Regions from separate parts of the Stenotrophomonas sp. YJH_SMC_19 genome, predicted to be linked through region 2. Evidence: riboswitches for the same ligand, from Rfam matches in the RefSeq annotation. Region 2 holds a riboswitch; the other holds the start of a gene.
What was found. A riboswitch is a leader RNA that binds a small molecule or an ion and turns the genes downstream of it on or off. The one in region 2 is predicted to bind cobalamin.

Region 1 (7,687 bases), on a different contig from region 2:
CAAGGGGGCAAGCACGTGGCGACCGAAGGCGCTGCTGCTGGCGATGCGCAGCGGCCCGGCCGGTTCGATGTCACCGGCGGTGACCATCGCCTGCGCGCGCGCCAGGTCGGCTTCGATGTGGCGCACCTGCGCCAGGTACAGCGCGCCGGCCTCGCTGAGGGCCAGCTGCCGCGTACTCCGGTTCAGCAACCGTACGCCCAGATGGGCCTCCAGCCGGTTGATGTTCTGGCCGACCGCGGTGGCGCTGATGCCAAGGATGCGGGCCGCGGCGGCAATGCTGCCGGTCTCTGCGGTGCGGGTGAAGCTGCGGATCAGTTGCAACAGGTTCATGACCGACCAGCTTGCCACGGGAAGGTCCAAGTATCGCTTGGTACTGAACCAAGCAGGTCGGTTGCACCCGTGATCATCCGGCCGCTGGGCAGGGCGCTGCCCTACACTGTAGCGATGCGCCCCGATTCCATTCTTACCCTGTCCTGCCCCGACCGCACCGGCATCGTCTACCGCGTGTCCGGCCTGCTGTTCGACCACGGCTGCAACATCCTCGACGCCCAGCAGTTCGGCGATGAGGAGAGTGGCCGCTTCTTCCTGCGCGTGCACTTCGATCGCGATGCCGGCCTGCCGCTGGAGACCGTGCACGCGGCCATGGCCACGCTTGCCGAAGGCTTCGGCATGGACTGGCAGCTGCACGATGGCCGACGCCGCGCGCGGCTGCTGGTGCTGGTCAGCAAACAGGGGCATTGCCTCAACGACCTGCTGTTCCGCGCCCACAGCGGCCAGCTGAAGGTGGACATCGCAGCAGTGGCGTCCAACCACGCCGACTTTGCGCCGCTGGCGGCGTCCTACCAGGTGCCGTTCCACCACCTGCCGGTGACCGCCGATACACGCGCGGTGCAGGAGCAGCAGATCATCGACCTGGTCGAGCGCGAACGCATCGACCTGGTGGTGCTGGCGCGCTACATGCAGATCCTGTCACCCACGCTGTGCCGCGCGCTGGCCGGCCGTGCCATCAACATCCACCACAGCTTCCTGCCCAGCTTCAAGGGCGCGCAGCCGTACCACCAGGCACACGCGCGTGGGGTCAAGATCATCGGCGCCACCGCGCACTACGTCACCGAGGACCTGGACGAAGGCCCGATCATCGAACAGGACGTGGCCCGCGTGGACCATGCGATGGCACCGCGTGAACTGGTGCGGCTGGGCAGCGATACCGAATCGCTGGTGCTGGCACGCGCGGTTCGCCGCCATGTGGAGCACCGCATCCTGCTCAATGGGCATCGCACGGTGGTGTTCCGGTAATCGCCCATCCCGCGTCCGCCGGGCATGGCCCGGCGCTACCACGGGTGCTATCCGGTAGTGCCGGCCGCTGGCCGGTAACTGCAGAGGTCCCGAGGTTGCCGGCCAGCGGCCGGCACTACCGAATCCTGGTTTCATCCAATGAAAAGCCCCCGGTTCGGCCGTCCCGCGATCTGTAGGGGGGCGTAGTTGGGGGGCTGGATGAATCGATTGTGTTTTTGTGGGCAGGAGCGCGCAGGCGGCATAAGCGACGTGCGCGGTAGCGCCGGGCCATGCCCGGCGGTCACGCCTCAGACGATCGCGATTCCCGCCTTGCCCAGCGCCTCGCGCACCATCGCGTCATTGGCTTCGGTCACCGGCTTGGTCAGCTCCCACAGGAACTTCACCCGGAAGCCGGACTTCACCGCGTCCTGCGCGCTCCACAGCACGCAGTAGTCACGGGCCAGGCCGCATACGTGCACTTCGCGGATGCGGCGTTCATGCAGCCAGCCGGCCAGGCCGGTGGCCGGGCGCTCGCCATCGGGGCCGTGGTTCTCGCGGAAGGCGCTGTACGAATCCACCTGTTGGCGCGTGCCCTTGCGCAGGATCAGGTCGGCCACGGTCCAGTCCACGCCCGGGTGCAGGGCGGCACCGGCGCTGCCCTGCACGCAGTGGTCCGGCCACAGGGTCTGCGGCTGCGCGTGCAGCAGGATCGTCTCGAACGGGCGTTGGCCGGGGTGCTGGCTGGCGAACGAGGCATGGTCGGCCGGGTGCCAGTCCTGTGTTGCCACCACGGTGCGGTAGCGGCGCTGCGCCAGCAGATCGGCAATGGGTGCCACCAGCGCATCGCCCTGGTCGCAGGTCAGGGCGCCACCGGGCATGAAGTCCGGCTGCAGGTCGATCACCAGCAGGGCGACATCGGCGGGCAGGGCGGTCATGGCAGATCCAGCACGAACTCAAGGGGCGACCAGCGTGGCCGCCCCATGCCTGCGCGTCAATCGTCCTGCGGCGTCCCAGCGTCCTGACCGTAGTACAACAGGCCGATCTTGATCCGCTCGCGGCCATTCTCGCGGCGATGGCGGTTGGCATCGCGCAGCGAGTACACGCAGCCGCAGTATTCCTGCTGGTAGAACTGCTCGCGCTTGCTGATCTCGATCATGCGGCTGGCACCGCCGCCCTTGCGCCAGTTGTAGTCCCAGTACTGCAGGCCTTCATAGCGCGAGGCGGCGCGGATGCCGCAGTCGTTGATCTGCGCCATGTTCTTCCAGCGCGAGATGCCCAGCGAAGAACTGATGGTGTCGTAGCCGTGCTCGTGCGCGTACAGCGCAGTGCGCTCGAAGCGCATGTCGAAGCACATCGTGCAGCGGATACCGCGTTCGGGCTCGTTTTCCATGCCGCGTGCACGGCTGAACCAGTTGTCGGTGTCGTAGTCGCAGTCGATGAAGGGAATGCCGTGCTGCTCGGCGAAGCGGATGTTCTCCTGCTTGCGCAGCTCATACTCCTTCACCGGGTGGATGTTGGGGTTGTAGAAGAAGATCGCGTAGTCGATCCCGGAGGCGGTGATCGCCTCCATCACTTCGCCGGAACAGGGCGCGCAGCACGAATGCAGCAGCAGGCGCTTGCCGTCGGCGGGCAGGGTCAGGGTGGGGCGTTGGAGCTCGGTCATCGTCAGGTACCGCATGGACCGCCGGCAACGGCGGTGGTCCATGCATCAGCGCGTGGGTGAACGGGTCTGGCCGGATACCGTGAACAGGACGCGCGCGGCCACGCCGCCTGCACGCGCAGGACGACGACGGCCCCGGCAACCTCCCCGCGGAGATTCCAGGTCGAGTCAGGGGACGGTCGTGTCCCCCGGCCGGGGCCGGTATTCGGGCTGATGGACACGGGCCGCAGCCCACCTACTACCCGCCGCTTCCCAGGCGCGAGCCCAGTGCTGTTGGCGGGATTCGTTTCCATTCACCGCTGCGGGGCAGCTCCGGAATGGACGCGCGAGGCGCCTTCACCGGATTCCCGTTTAAATCCCTCCCCGCGCCGCAGCGATGGGAGGGATACCTTCGGCGTGTGCAAGGTGGACCTGTTGGTGGCGCCGGTCAAGAGCGCAGGGGTCAGAACCCGCTGCGCTGCAACGGGATCCGACCCCAGCGGAAGGAAGGGGTCGGATCCCGCTGCCACGCAGCGGGCTCTGACCCCGGTCGGGATGCGCCTTCAATGCCCCACGGCCGCCCGCGTGCGGATGTCGTCCAGCCGCTGGTCGTGCAGCAGGCGGCCGTTCTCCCACACGGTCACCATTGCGTCCTCGAAGCCGTCCGGCAGGGTGTCGTCGCCGTTGGCCGGCAGTGGCACCGTATGCAGGCTGCCGTCATCCAGGCGGCGCAGCAGGCGCATGCGGCCACGCTTGCTGGTCTTGCCGGCATCGGTGACCGGATCCTTGTATACATCGACCCACTCACCGTCGACCCGTGCCGCCGAGCACTTCAGCGCGAACTTCTGCGTGTCGCGGTCCAGTCGCTGCAGCAGGGCGCCGCCCATGCCGAAGGCCACGTTGTCGGCGGCGTAGCCGTCGTCGGTGGTGCGCTGCAGGATCGCGCGGATGGTGTCCGGATTGATGCCATCGCCCTGGATCACCCGCACGTGGTTGAGCACGCGATAGCCCTTGCCGTTGAGGCTGTGGCCGAAGGCTTCATCCAGCCGGCGCAGGCTTTCGGCCACCACCTCCACCGGGTCACCCGAGTCGGGACGGATGACCAGGGTGGGGCCCGACGCGATCACGTCATCGCGCAGGGTGGTGCCCCAGTGTTCGCTGATCGCGCGGTAGATGTCATAGCTGTCCGACACCACCGCCACGATCGAACCGGGCTTGCCGAACTGGCGCAGCATGTTGCGATAGGCGTCCACCTCGCGTTCGCGGCCCCAACTGGTGATGGTGCTGTGCTCGGCGGCCGGAATCGAATAGCCGGCCATCGGCGCGTGGTAGTGCGCGCGTGCCAGGCACAGCGCCGACACGGTATCGGTGCCGAGGAAGTTGACCAGGTGCGCGGCACCGCCCAACGCGGCCGATTCCAGGCTCGATACACCGCGCGCGCCGAAGTCGTGCAGCTTGAACGGCAGCTGCCCCTGCGGGTCGTCGCTGGTCTGCTGCAGGAACGCGGCGATGGTCTGCCGTGCGTGCCAGCTGATGGTGGCCACGGTGACCGGATACCACACGCGCAGCAGCAGCGTTTCCAGATACGACGGCACCCAGAACGCAGCCGGATCGGTCGACTCGATGGTCATCAGTGCCTGGTGGGTGGGCACCACGCTGCCCTCGGGAACGGCGCGGATGCGCACCGGCAGGTGGCCGCCAAGCCGGTCGACGATATCGCGCCAGCCGGCCTCGTTGAACGGTTCGCCGTGCGCGGCGAATACCGCAGCAGCGTCGTCGATGTCGGCGTGGGTGACCGGTCGTGCCAGCGCGTCCTTGAGGATCGCCTGCAGGCCGAAGAACACCGTGCGATCGTGCAGGCCGCCACGTGATTCGACGTAGAAGAACGTGGCATCGGTACCCGGCGGATACTGCAGCCAATGGCTGGCCTTGTAGCTGTCGGTGTTGAGGAGAAGATTATCGAGGTAGTGCATGACGGAAGCTCCTTCGCGTCGAGTGACACCAGCGGTCTGTCCGCCAGTGGGGAGGCCGGGCCTGTCAGCCGCGGCCGAGGAAATACTCCAGGATGTGCAGGTGGTCTTCGAACAGCTGCGGGCCCATGTCCAGGGCTTCACTCACCGGTATCCAGCGCGCCTTGTCGGCGTCGTCGCCGCCGCGCACCGGCGGCAGGTCACCGGCCGGGAATTCGAAGTGGAAACCGTGGGTGATGGTGCGGCCGCGCTGGCTGCGGTCGGGATGGTCGAAGACCTGCTGGCCCTTCAGCGAACCCTTCAGCACCGGCAGCGGAATCTTCAGCCGGGTTTCCTCGCGCAGTTCGCGCAGGCAGCTGTCGAGCAGGCTCTGTTCCTGGCCGACGAAGCCGCCGGGCAGCGCCCACAGCCCCTTGCCGGGTTCCGAGCGGCGACGCACCAGCAGCACGTGGCCTGAATGCACCACCACCGCATCGGTGGTGACGAAGGTGGGCGCGTAGGGCGCATCCTTCCAGGCGGCCTTGTACTGTTCGATGAAGCGGTACTCGGCCACCAGCTGGCCATAGGCAGGCGCGCTTTTGCGGAACGCTTCAAGCATGTCGTACACCGGCGCCGGCACATTGCCACGCAGCATCAGCAGCGCGCCGTGGAAGTCGACGTCGCCGGCTTCGAACAGGTAGCGCCGCAGCTCGGTGGCCGACAGGGTGGCGGTGTGCTGCACGTCCACCAGCGGCCACTGCGGGAACTCGCGCAGGTAGTAGCTGGACGCGTCCTTGTCCATGCCGATCAGGCCTACCTTCGCATCAGCGGCGGCGCCGTCGTTGCGCAGGGCGTCAGCCACCTGGCGCTGCACGTTGGCGATCCACTGCGCTTCGTTGTACAGGTGGTCACGCAGCGGGCGGATCAGCAGGCGGTCGGTGTGGCCATCGAGGGCGGCCTGGATCATCACGGCGCGTTCGGCCACGGTCCAGGGATTGCGCAGGCTGCGGGGGGTATCGGCAGAGCCGACCAGGAAGATCAGCTTGCGGGCCCGGCTCAGGGCCAGGCGGGCAACGGCGGCGTGGCCGTTGTGGAAGGGCTCGAATCGCCCGATGAAGACGAGATAGTCGAATTCCATGAGAATCCCTCATGTCGTTGTGGCAGCCGCGGGTCTGTCCCTTGGCTTGCTGCAGATGCTACGCCGATGGCGGGGCGGGTCAAGCCTGCAGCCGTGCTTTCTGCTGAACGGCGCATCGCGTGCGCGGACTGCGCCGTTGTTCTCAGGCCCTGAGAAGCCTCTGCGCCATACTGGCACCCACGCGGCGGACGGCATGCTCGGGGGCAAGACAGTGGCGGACAAGTACTGCGATCTGGTCATGAAAGGCGGCATCACCAGCGGCATCGTGTACCCCAATGCGGTACTGGCGCTGGCGCGCGAGTATCGCTTCAAGAGCATCGGCGGCACTTCGGCCGGCGCCATCGCCGCCGCCGTGGCGGCTGCGGCGGCCTGCGGTGATCGTCGCCAGCAGGCCGGCGAGCACCTGCCCGGCGATGCAGGCTATGGCGGGTTGTCGGCGGTGTCGGCGCAGCTGTCGCGGCGCGGCTTCATCTACAGCCTGTTCCAGCCCGCACGCGGCGCACGCGCGGCCTATCGCCTGCTGGTGGTGCTGACCGGCAATGCCAGCCTGCCGCACAAGCTGCTGTGCCTGGCCGTTGCCGTGTTCGAGATCGCGCCGCTGGAAGTGCTGGTGTCGCTGGCGCTGCTGCTCGGCCTGGGCTGGTGGGGCGGTGGTTGGAGCGGCGTGGCGGCCACGCTGCTGCCGTCGCTGCTGTGTGCGTACGGTGCAGGTGTGGCCGGTGCCGCGCTTCGTGTGGCACGCGCGGCGCGACGCAATCTGCTGGGCCTGTGCAGCGGCCTCGGCCGCGATGCACGCACACCGGCACTGACCGAGTGGCTGCACGAATGCCTGCAGCAGTTGTCCGGCAAGCCGCTGGATGCACCGCTCACCTTCGCCGACCTGCACGACGCGCCGCGCTATGCCGGCGAACCGGACAGCCCGCATGCGATCAGCCTGCAGATGATCACCACCTGCGTGTCGCACAACGAGCCGCGCACGCTGCCGCTGGGCGGCGCGCAGTTCTGGTTCCTGCGCGAGGAATTCGAGCAGCTGTTCCCGGCCAGCGTGGTGCAGTGGCTGGTGACGCAGGCCGGCCCGCCGCTGGAGGTGGAAGGGCGACAGTACTACCACCTGCCGCCGGGCCCGAAGCTGCCGGTGCTGGTGGCCACGCGCATGAGCCTGAGCTTCCCGCTGCTGATCAGCGCGGTGCCGCTGCATGAACCCTCACGCCGCGAACGACGCTGCGAGCCGACCGCGCCGGCGGCCGACCCCGAGCACAACGTGGCCGACAGCATGGAAGGGCTGACCAGCGCCGGGCAGGCTTGCGGCCCGGTGATCACCGCCTTCCGCATCTGCTGGTTCTCCGATGGTGGCATCAGCAGCAATTTCCCGATCCATCTGTTCGATGCCGCGTTGCCGCGCTGGCCGACCTTCGCCATCAATCTGGTCTACCCGCAGCACGCCGAAGAGGTGAACCACGGCAGCAGTGGCCGCCAGTCGCTGGAGCACGCGGTGTTCCTGCCCACCGAGAACCGGCACGGCTGGCAGCGCACCTACCAGTCGATCGCCACACCGCTGGCGGCCGCCGAGCTGGGCCGCTTCCTGTTCGCGGTGGTGGCGACCATGCAGAACTGGCGCGATCTGCTGCAGGCGCGCGCGCCGGGCTACCGCGACCGCATCGTGCACGTCAGCCTGCAGGGCGACGA
Region 2 (7,687 bases):
GGCAACGGTCTGCGCAGTGGCGACGATGCGTGCCTGCGGGAACGCGTCCTGCAGGGTAGCCAGGCCGAAGTAGTAGTCCGGATCACCGTGGCTGATGTAGATCGTTGTCAGCTGCTTGCCGCTGGCGCGGATCAGCTCGACCAGCTTGCGCGCATCGCTGGCGCCGAACTGCGCGTTGACCAGGATCGCATCGCGGCGGCCTTCGATCAGCACCGAGGACACCGAGAACATCGCCTGCGGACCGGGATGGAAGGTCTGCAGGTGCAGCTGGGATTTTGTCGCTGCCGCGGGCGCCGCGGTGGCCGGTGCGGCCAGCAGCGGCGCACTGGTGAAGCTGGCGGCCAGGGCGAGGGGAAGCAGCAGGGCAGCGGTGCGCATTGGAAATTCCTTGTGTCGAATGGGGAGCCGAACGTGGGCTATGCCGGGCGTCCTTGCCCGGGCCCCTGCGGGCCGTCGCAAGCGACGCTGGCAACGGCTCCTGCCGTTGCCTTCGGCTCTACAGCTGGGTAGCGCCGGGCCATGCCCGGCGGACGCCATGATCAGTACGCGGCCGTGATGATCTGCTTCGGGTACTGCTGCGCTTCCAGCTCGGCGACGAACGCGGCGCCGTAGTCGGCGTAGCTGATGCGGCTGTGGCCGCTGGCATCAGCGAGGAAGGCCTTGGGCTGCACGCGGTACTGGCCGCGCTCTTCGCCCGGGCCGATTTCGGCGGCCGGCGAGAAGAAGGTCCAGTCCAGGTCGTCCACCGCCTGCAGGCGATTGAAGGCTTCACGATGGGCCAGCGCGTACGGCTTGTAGGCCTCCGGGAAGTTGGGGGTATCGACCAGCTGCACGCCCGGCGCGACTTCCAGGCTGCCGGCGCCACCGACCACCACCAGGCGCGGTACACCGGCCTTGCGCGCGGCGGCGGCCAGCTGCGCGGCCACTTCGCCGACGCGGCCGATGTCATCGCGCGGACGCGGGCCATAGGCGCTGGCCAGCACGTCGTGGCCGGCGATGGCGGCGACCAGGGCATCCTGGTCATCCAGCGAGGCGATCACCGGATGGGCACCGGCCAGTTCGGCCGGAAGATCCTGCGCGCTGCGCACGATGACGGTGAGTTCGTGGCCGTTGGCCAGCGCGTGGCGGGCGATCTGGCGGCCGATGTTGCCGGTGGAACCAACGAGGGCGATCTTCATGGCAGGACTCCGTGGGGCGGTGTGGGGTGGGAATGGGGCCACTCTAGGCCGCTGCAGTCGCTCGAAAAACAGCGTATAACGCGCTTGTTTGTTGCATGGATCGAGCATATGGACCGACTGACCGCCATGACCGTATTCGTCGAGGTGGCCGAGCGCGGCAGCCTCACCGCCGCCGCCGAGGTGCTGGACATGTCGCGGGCGATGGTCAGCCGCTACCTGGCCGAGGTCGAGGCTTGGCTGGGCGCGCGCCTGCTGCACCGGACCACGCGCCGGGTCAGCCTGACCGGCCCGGGCGAGGCGGCGCTGGCGCGCTTCCGGCAGATGCTGGCCATCGGCGAGGAACTGCAGGGCGAGCTGGCCAGCGACGATCCCGAACCGCATGGCACGCTGCGGGTGACCGCCAGCGTGTCGTTCGGGCAGAGCCACCTGGCGCGTGCGGTGGCCGCTTTTGTCGCACGCCATCCGGCGGCGCGCATCGAGCTGCTGCTGGTCGACCGCATGGTGAACCTGGTGGAAGAGCGGGTGGACCTTGCGGTGCGCATCGCCCGCCAGATCGATCCCAGCCTGATCGCACGACGGCTGGCCACCTGCCGCTCGGTGCTGTGCGCGACGCCGTCGTACCTGCAGGCGCGCGGTACGCCTACCGCCCCGGAACACCTGGCCGCGCACAACTGCCTGACCCATCACTACGTGGGCAAGAGCCTGTGGCAGCTGCACCGCGATGGCCGTTCGCTGTCGGTGGCGGTGGGCGGCAACATCAGCGCCAACGAAGCCTCGCTGTTGCTGGAAGCGGTGCGTGCGGGCGCCGGCATCGCGATGCTGCCGACCTACCAGGTGGCGCCACTGCTGCGCAGTGGCGAGCTGATCGAGTTGTTGCCCGAGTTCAGTCTGGACGAACTCGGCATTCATGCCGTGTACGCATCACGGCGCCAGCAGCCCGCTATCATGCGGCGATTCCTGGACTTCCTGGCCGAGTGTTTCGCCAGCCCGGCCTTCCAGGATCTGGATTGGCGCCCACCGGGCAAGGAGAACACATGAACCACGGACAGGCCTTGATCGACCACAACCGTGCTGCCTGGGACCGCCAGGCCAGTGAAGTGCGCGAATGGTCGCGCCCGGTGGAAAGTTCAACCGTTGCCGCCGCGCGCGAAGGACGTTGGCAGGTGCACCTGACGCCTCGCGCCCTGCCGCTGGACTGGCTGGGGGATGTGCGCGGCCGCCGCATCCTCTGCCTGGCCTCGGGCGGTGGCCAGCAGGCCCCGGTGCTGGCGGCGGCCGGGGCGGAGGTGACCGTGTTCGATCTGTCCGATGGCCAGCTCGAGCAGGATCGTCAGGTGGCGGCGCGTGATGGCCTGCAACTGCGCACGGTGCAGGGCGACATGCGCGATCTGCACGCCTTCGCCAACGACAGCTTCGATGTGGTGTTCCACCCGATCTCCAACCTGTACGTGCCCGACGTCCGGCCGGTGTGGACCGAATGCCGCCGCGTGCTGGCGCGTGATGGCATGCTGATGGCCAGCTTCTACAACCCGGTGCTGTTCGTCGGTGCACGCGATCCGCAGCTGGATGCACAGGGCCTGATCCGACCGCAGTACGCCATTCCCTATTCGGATCTGGAAGACCTGCCACCGGCCGAGCGCGAGGCGAAACTGGCGCGGGGCGATGCGCTGACCTTCGGCCACAGCCTGACCGAACTGATCGGTGGCCAGCTCGATGCCGGCTTCGTCATCGATCGCTTCATGGAAGACTGGCAGCCGCAGCCGCGCTTCCTGATCGACCGCTATCTGCCCACCTTCCTGGCTACCCGCGCGCGCCGGATCGGCTGAGGCGGATCGGTGCAAAAACCAGCGGCGTACAATGGACGGCCCCACGTCGCACAGGTGCCGTTCCCTTGTCGTATCCCTATCCGCTGGTCGTGTTCGACCTCGATGGCACGCTGGTCGACAGCGCTGCCGATATTGCCGAAGCACTGAACCGCACGCTGGAAGACATCGGCCTGGCGCGCGTGCCGGAAGCCACGGTTCTGGGCTGGATCGGCGACGGTGTGCGTCGTCTGGTCGAACAGGCGGTGCAGGCCGCCGGCCGCGAGGTGGACCTGGCCGAGGTGATGCCGGTGTTCATGGTGCACTACCGTGAGTGCCTGCTGCGCAGCCCGCGACTGTTCGACGGCGTGGGCGAAGCGCTGGCGCAACTGCGTGCGCGCAACGTGCCGCTGGCGATCTGCACCAACAAGCCCGAAGCACTGGTGCCGCCGCTGCTGCAGCACCTGGGTATCGGTGATGCATTCGCGCTGGTACTGGGGGGGGATTCGCTGCCGCAGCGCAAGCCCAGTGGCGAGCCACTGCGGCACATCGCCGCGCACTTCGGGCTGCCGGTGGAGTCCTGCCTGATGGTGGGTGATTCGTTGACCGACTACCGCGCCGCCGAAGAGGCCAGCATGCCGATCGCGCTGGTGCGCTACGGCTATCCGCGCGGCCTGGACCTGGCCACCGCGCATGCGGTGGCGGTGATCGACGACCTGCGTGAACTTCCGGGGTTGCGGGGCTGAAGCAGAGGGGTAGTGCCGGCCGCTGGCCGGCAACCCGGAATGCGTTGCCGAAGGTCATGATGTTGCCGGCCAGTGGCCGGCACCACCATGACCGTTGCGCTCACTTCGGCTGGTAACGCACGCCCAACTGGTACTCGCGGCCGGGCTGGTTGAACCATGCCACCGTTTCGTAGCGACGGTCGAAGACGTTGGCGGCACGTGCCAGCAGCGACCACGATGGCGTCAGTGCGTACTCAGCGCGCAGGTCCAGCGTGCCGTAGCCTCCCACCTTCACCGTGTTGGCGGCATCGTCGTAGCGCTTGCCGGCACCCTGCACGGTCAGGCCTGCGCGGAAATCGCCGAAGCGACGGTCGATGTCCAGGCGCGCGGTCTGCTGCGCGCGGCGTGGCAGCCAGTTGTCGAACTGGGTGCTGCCGCCGGTGCGGTTGCGCGGGTCGGTGTAGCTCAGCTGCGCGTTGATGTCGAAGCCGGCCAGCAGCACGCCACCGGTCAGCTCGGCACCGCGGATGCGGGCCTTCTCCACCTGCTGCATCTTGAAGGTTGCCGCATCGTAGGTGATCAGGTCATCGATGCGGGTTTCATACACGTCCAGGCCCCAGTGCCAGCCCTGGCCCTGCTGCGAAACGCCGAGGTTGGCGCTCTTGGACTTCTCCGGCTTCAACGTCGGCACGCCGCTCCACGGGTCGTACAGATCGCTGAAGGTCGGTGCCTTGAACGCCGTGCCATAGCTGGCGTTGAGGCGCAGGCCGTGGCCCAGCTCCATCGCCCAGCCAACGCTGCCGGTGGCGTGGTTGCCGAACTGCTGGTTGTCGTCGTTGCGTGCGCTGGCCTGCAGCTGGTGGCGGCCGAAGCGGCCCTGGTACTGCACGAACACGCCGGTGTTGCGGCGGCTGTCGACCAGGTAACCCGCGCTGTTGCCATCCAGGTTGTCTTCGCTCCAGTCCACGCCTGCGCTCAGCAGCTGGCCCTCGGCCACGCCGAAATCGCCCTGCAGTGAGGCGCTGTCGCGGTGGGTCTGTGCGCTGCCACGTGCACCGAAGTCGCCGAAGTTGTCCGACTCGTTGTCACTGCGGCCGACGTTTGCGGTGAATGCCAGGCGCTCGGACGGGGTGTAGCGCACCTTGCCGGCCAGCACCTGCTGGCGGGTTTCCGAATAGTTGTAGTAACCGTCGTAATGGTTCCTGCCGTCGGCGCGCAGGGCGCTGCCTTCCACGTTCCACTGCTCGTTGAAGGTGTAGCCACCGCGCAGGCTCTTGGACAGGTTGCGGTAGCCGTCGCGGTCGGGCTCGTCGGCGAAGCAGCCGGCGAACAGCGTGGCCGAGCCGCGGCAGGCATCGATGCCGTCGGAATGCTGGTAGGCGATGTCGGCACCGAACCAGCCGCGTTCGGTACCGCCGCCAATGCCACCGCTGGCTTCACGCAGGCCGTTGCTGCCACCGCCAAGCTGGAAGTGCGGGGCGAAATCGCCCTGGTTGCGGCGGGTGAAGATCTGGATCACGCCACCGATGGCGTCGGCGCCGTACAGGCTCGACTGCGGGCCGCGCACGATCTCCACGCGCTCGATCTGCGCCAGCGGCAGATCCTGGTACATGGCCAGGCCGAGGTCGGCGCTGTTGATGCGCACGCCGTCCACCAGCACTACGGTGTGGCCGGAATTGGTACCGCGCAGGAACAGCGAGCTCTGCTTGCCGAGGCCGCCGGCATTGGCCAGGTTGATGCCGGCGCGACCGCGCAGCAGTTCCTGCAGCGAAGTGGCTTGGCTGGATTCGATCTGGGCGCGGTCGATCACCTGCGCCGGCGCGATGCTGTCCTGCAGGGCGATCGGGGTGCGGGTGGCAGTGACCAGGATCTGGTCGAGCGCGGTGGTGTCATTGGCGGCCTGGGCCAGCGCGGGCAGGGCGGCCAGCACGGCCAGGGACAGCATTCGGGACTGCAGCTTCATGGGGGACTCCGGGTGCCACGCACGCCCGCGTGGCGAAGGGGAGGAGCCGCGAAGGCAGGCGTGCGCCGATGCCGCAGCGCACGCCACGGTCATCCAGCGCCATGCCCACCGCATCGCGACCTGAGGCTTCCGGGCCGGTCTCCGGGCTTGCCGCCGGGTGGCGCGAGGCCACCGTCCAGGCGCCTTCCCATGCCTGCGGCACAGTGGCGGTGTTGCCTGGAACTGACGTGCTTACCGTTGCGGGGGCAGCGCCGGCCTGGCGTGGAATCACGCGTCACCGGCTTCCCGTTTCAACCTGCCGGCCATGGCCGCAGGTCACCTGGAAGTGCGCGCAGTCTACGGCATCGCAGGCCGTCCCGTTGCGTCGCGCCTGCGCGACTGCCTTTGCTGTGCCTTTAGAATGGTTGCTCGATCCCGTGGTGCCGTTGCCGATGTCCGCCCGTTTTCCGCTGTACCTGCGTCGCCCGTCCGGGACGCGCGCATGATCCTCGACCTGGTCCGCCATGCCGGCAACGGTCGCGATGAGTTCCTCGATGGCCGCAGCGATCCACCGCAGCTGGCCGGCCTGCCACAGGAGCTGGTCGAGGCCTACGCCGGGCAACGCTGGGAGCGGGTGATCAGTTCACCGCGGTTGCGCGCGCTGCATACGGCGATGGCCCTGGCCACGCCGCGTGGGCTGGACGTGGAAGCGGATGAGGAATGGGAAGAACTGGACTTCGGCGATTGGGACGGGCGGTCGCTGTTCGACTTGCCGGAGGATGCACTGGCGGCCTTCCATGCCGACCCGCACGCGTTCCCGCCGCCCAATGGCGAGAGCTGGGGCCACTTCGAGCGGCGCATCGCGCGCGCGCTGGATCGCCTGCTCGATGATGACGATCCGGTGCCGACGCTGGTGGTCAGCCATGGCGGCCCGTTGCGCATGGTGCTGTCGCAGGTCTGCGGCCTGCCCATGTCGCTGTGCTGGGCGCTGCGCATCGACCACGGCACGCGCCTGCGGGTGTGGCTGGAGCGCGGCGAGATCGGGCTGGTGGGTGAGCTGCTGGAGCTGCAGCAGCCCTGAGCGCACTCGCCGGGCATGGCCCGGCGCTACCGATCCCGCATCACACATCCCCCAGGAACGCGGAGGCCTCAATCCTCGTCCGCGCCCTCGGCCACGCTGTCCTCAGCGTCATCGTCGGCATCGAAGCGCTGCTCATGCACCGGGCCCGACGCCGGGCCGGCTGCCTTCAGCGGATGCGCAGCGATGCGTGCTTCGTAATCCTGCACCAGTGCTTCACGCTGTGGCTCGCTCAGCTCCTGCCAATGGCAGTCCAGCAAAGCGCCTTCCAGCGAGTACAGCAGGTTCAGGCTGGGCTTGAAGCCGGCGCGCTTGACCTTGACGAAGGCGCCGACGGCTCCGATCGCGACCAGGTCGTCGCGGCTGCGCAGGCCGACCTGGCGCAGCCACGCCGCACTTTTCGGGCCGATGTTGCGCAGCTTCGGTGCGCTCATCCCAGCGCCTCGACGAACACGCGGGCGATGGCTTCCAGGCCAGCCTGGTCGTCGGCATCGAAGCGGCCGACCTTCGGGCTGTCGATGTCGAACACGCCGATCAGTTCATCGCCGCGCAGCAGCGGCACCACCAGTTCCGAGCGCGAGGCCGAATCGCAGGCGATGTGGCCGGGGAAGGCGTCGACGTCCTCTACGCGCTGGGTCACGCGCTGGCTGGCGGCGGCACCGCACACGCCCTTGTCCAGCGGGATGCGCACGCAGGCCGGCAGGCCCTGGAACGGGCCGACCACCAGTTCCTTGCCGTCGTACAGGTAGAAGCCCACCCAGTTCAGGTCGGGCAGGGCGTGGTAGACCAGGGCCGAGAGGTTGGCCGCGTTGGCGATGCGGTCGGACTCGGCGTAGACCAGGCCACGGGCCTGTTCCAGCAGCTGGGCGTATTGTTCCGGCTTGCTGCCGGTGAGCGAGGCATTGGCGAACATGCCAGCAGTCTAGCAAGCGTGCCGGGCCAGCGATAATGCACACACTGTT

Region 1: it holds a riboswitch for cobalamin, as region 2 does, so the genes downstream of both, AC5P5R_RS12655 (epoxyqueuosine reductase QueH) here and btuB (TonB-dependent vitamin B12 receptor) in region 2, are expected to answer to the same signal.

Annotation. Positions count from the first base shown of each region.
Region 1 covers NZ_JCAFRI010000011.1:30,906-38,592, forward strand. Annotated here, with positions in the region: gene AC5P5R_RS12640 (LysR family transcriptional regulator) at 1-330, opposite strand, end outside; gene purU (formyltetrahydrofolate deformylase) at 445-1,296, shown strand; gene pncA (bifunctional nicotinamidase/pyrazinamidase) at 1,584-2,210, opposite strand; gene AC5P5R_RS12655 (epoxyqueuosine reductase QueH) at 2,267-2,953, opposite strand; cobalamin riboswitch at 3,115-3,344, opposite strand; gene AC5P5R_RS12660 (nicotinate phosphoribosyltransferase) at 3,478-4,887, opposite strand; gene AC5P5R_RS12665 (bifunctional nicotinamide-nucleotide adenylyltransferase/Nudix hydroxylase) at 4,952-6,001, opposite strand; gene AC5P5R_RS12670 (patatin-like phospholipase family protein) at 6,195-7,687, shown strand, end outside.
Region 2 covers NZ_JCAFRI010000003.1:230,370-238,056, reverse strand. Annotated here, with positions in the region: gene AC5P5R_RS05635 (MBL fold metallo-hydrolase) at 1-378, opposite strand, end outside; gene AC5P5R_RS05630 (NAD(P)-dependent oxidoreductase) at 540-1,178, opposite strand; gene AC5P5R_RS05625 (LysR family transcriptional regulator) at 1,287-2,216, shown strand; gene AC5P5R_RS05620 (class I SAM-dependent methyltransferase) at 2,213-3,004, shown strand; gene gph (phosphoglycolate phosphatase) at 3,070-3,726, shown strand; gene btuB (TonB-dependent vitamin B12 receptor) at 3,827-5,668, opposite strand; cobalamin riboswitch at 5,784-6,006, opposite strand; gene AC5P5R_RS05605 (histidine phosphatase family protein) at 6,150-6,728, shown strand; gene AC5P5R_RS05600 (TfoX/Sxy family protein) at 6,797-7,159, opposite strand; gene AC5P5R_RS05595 (GAF domain-containing protein) at 7,156-7,638, opposite strand.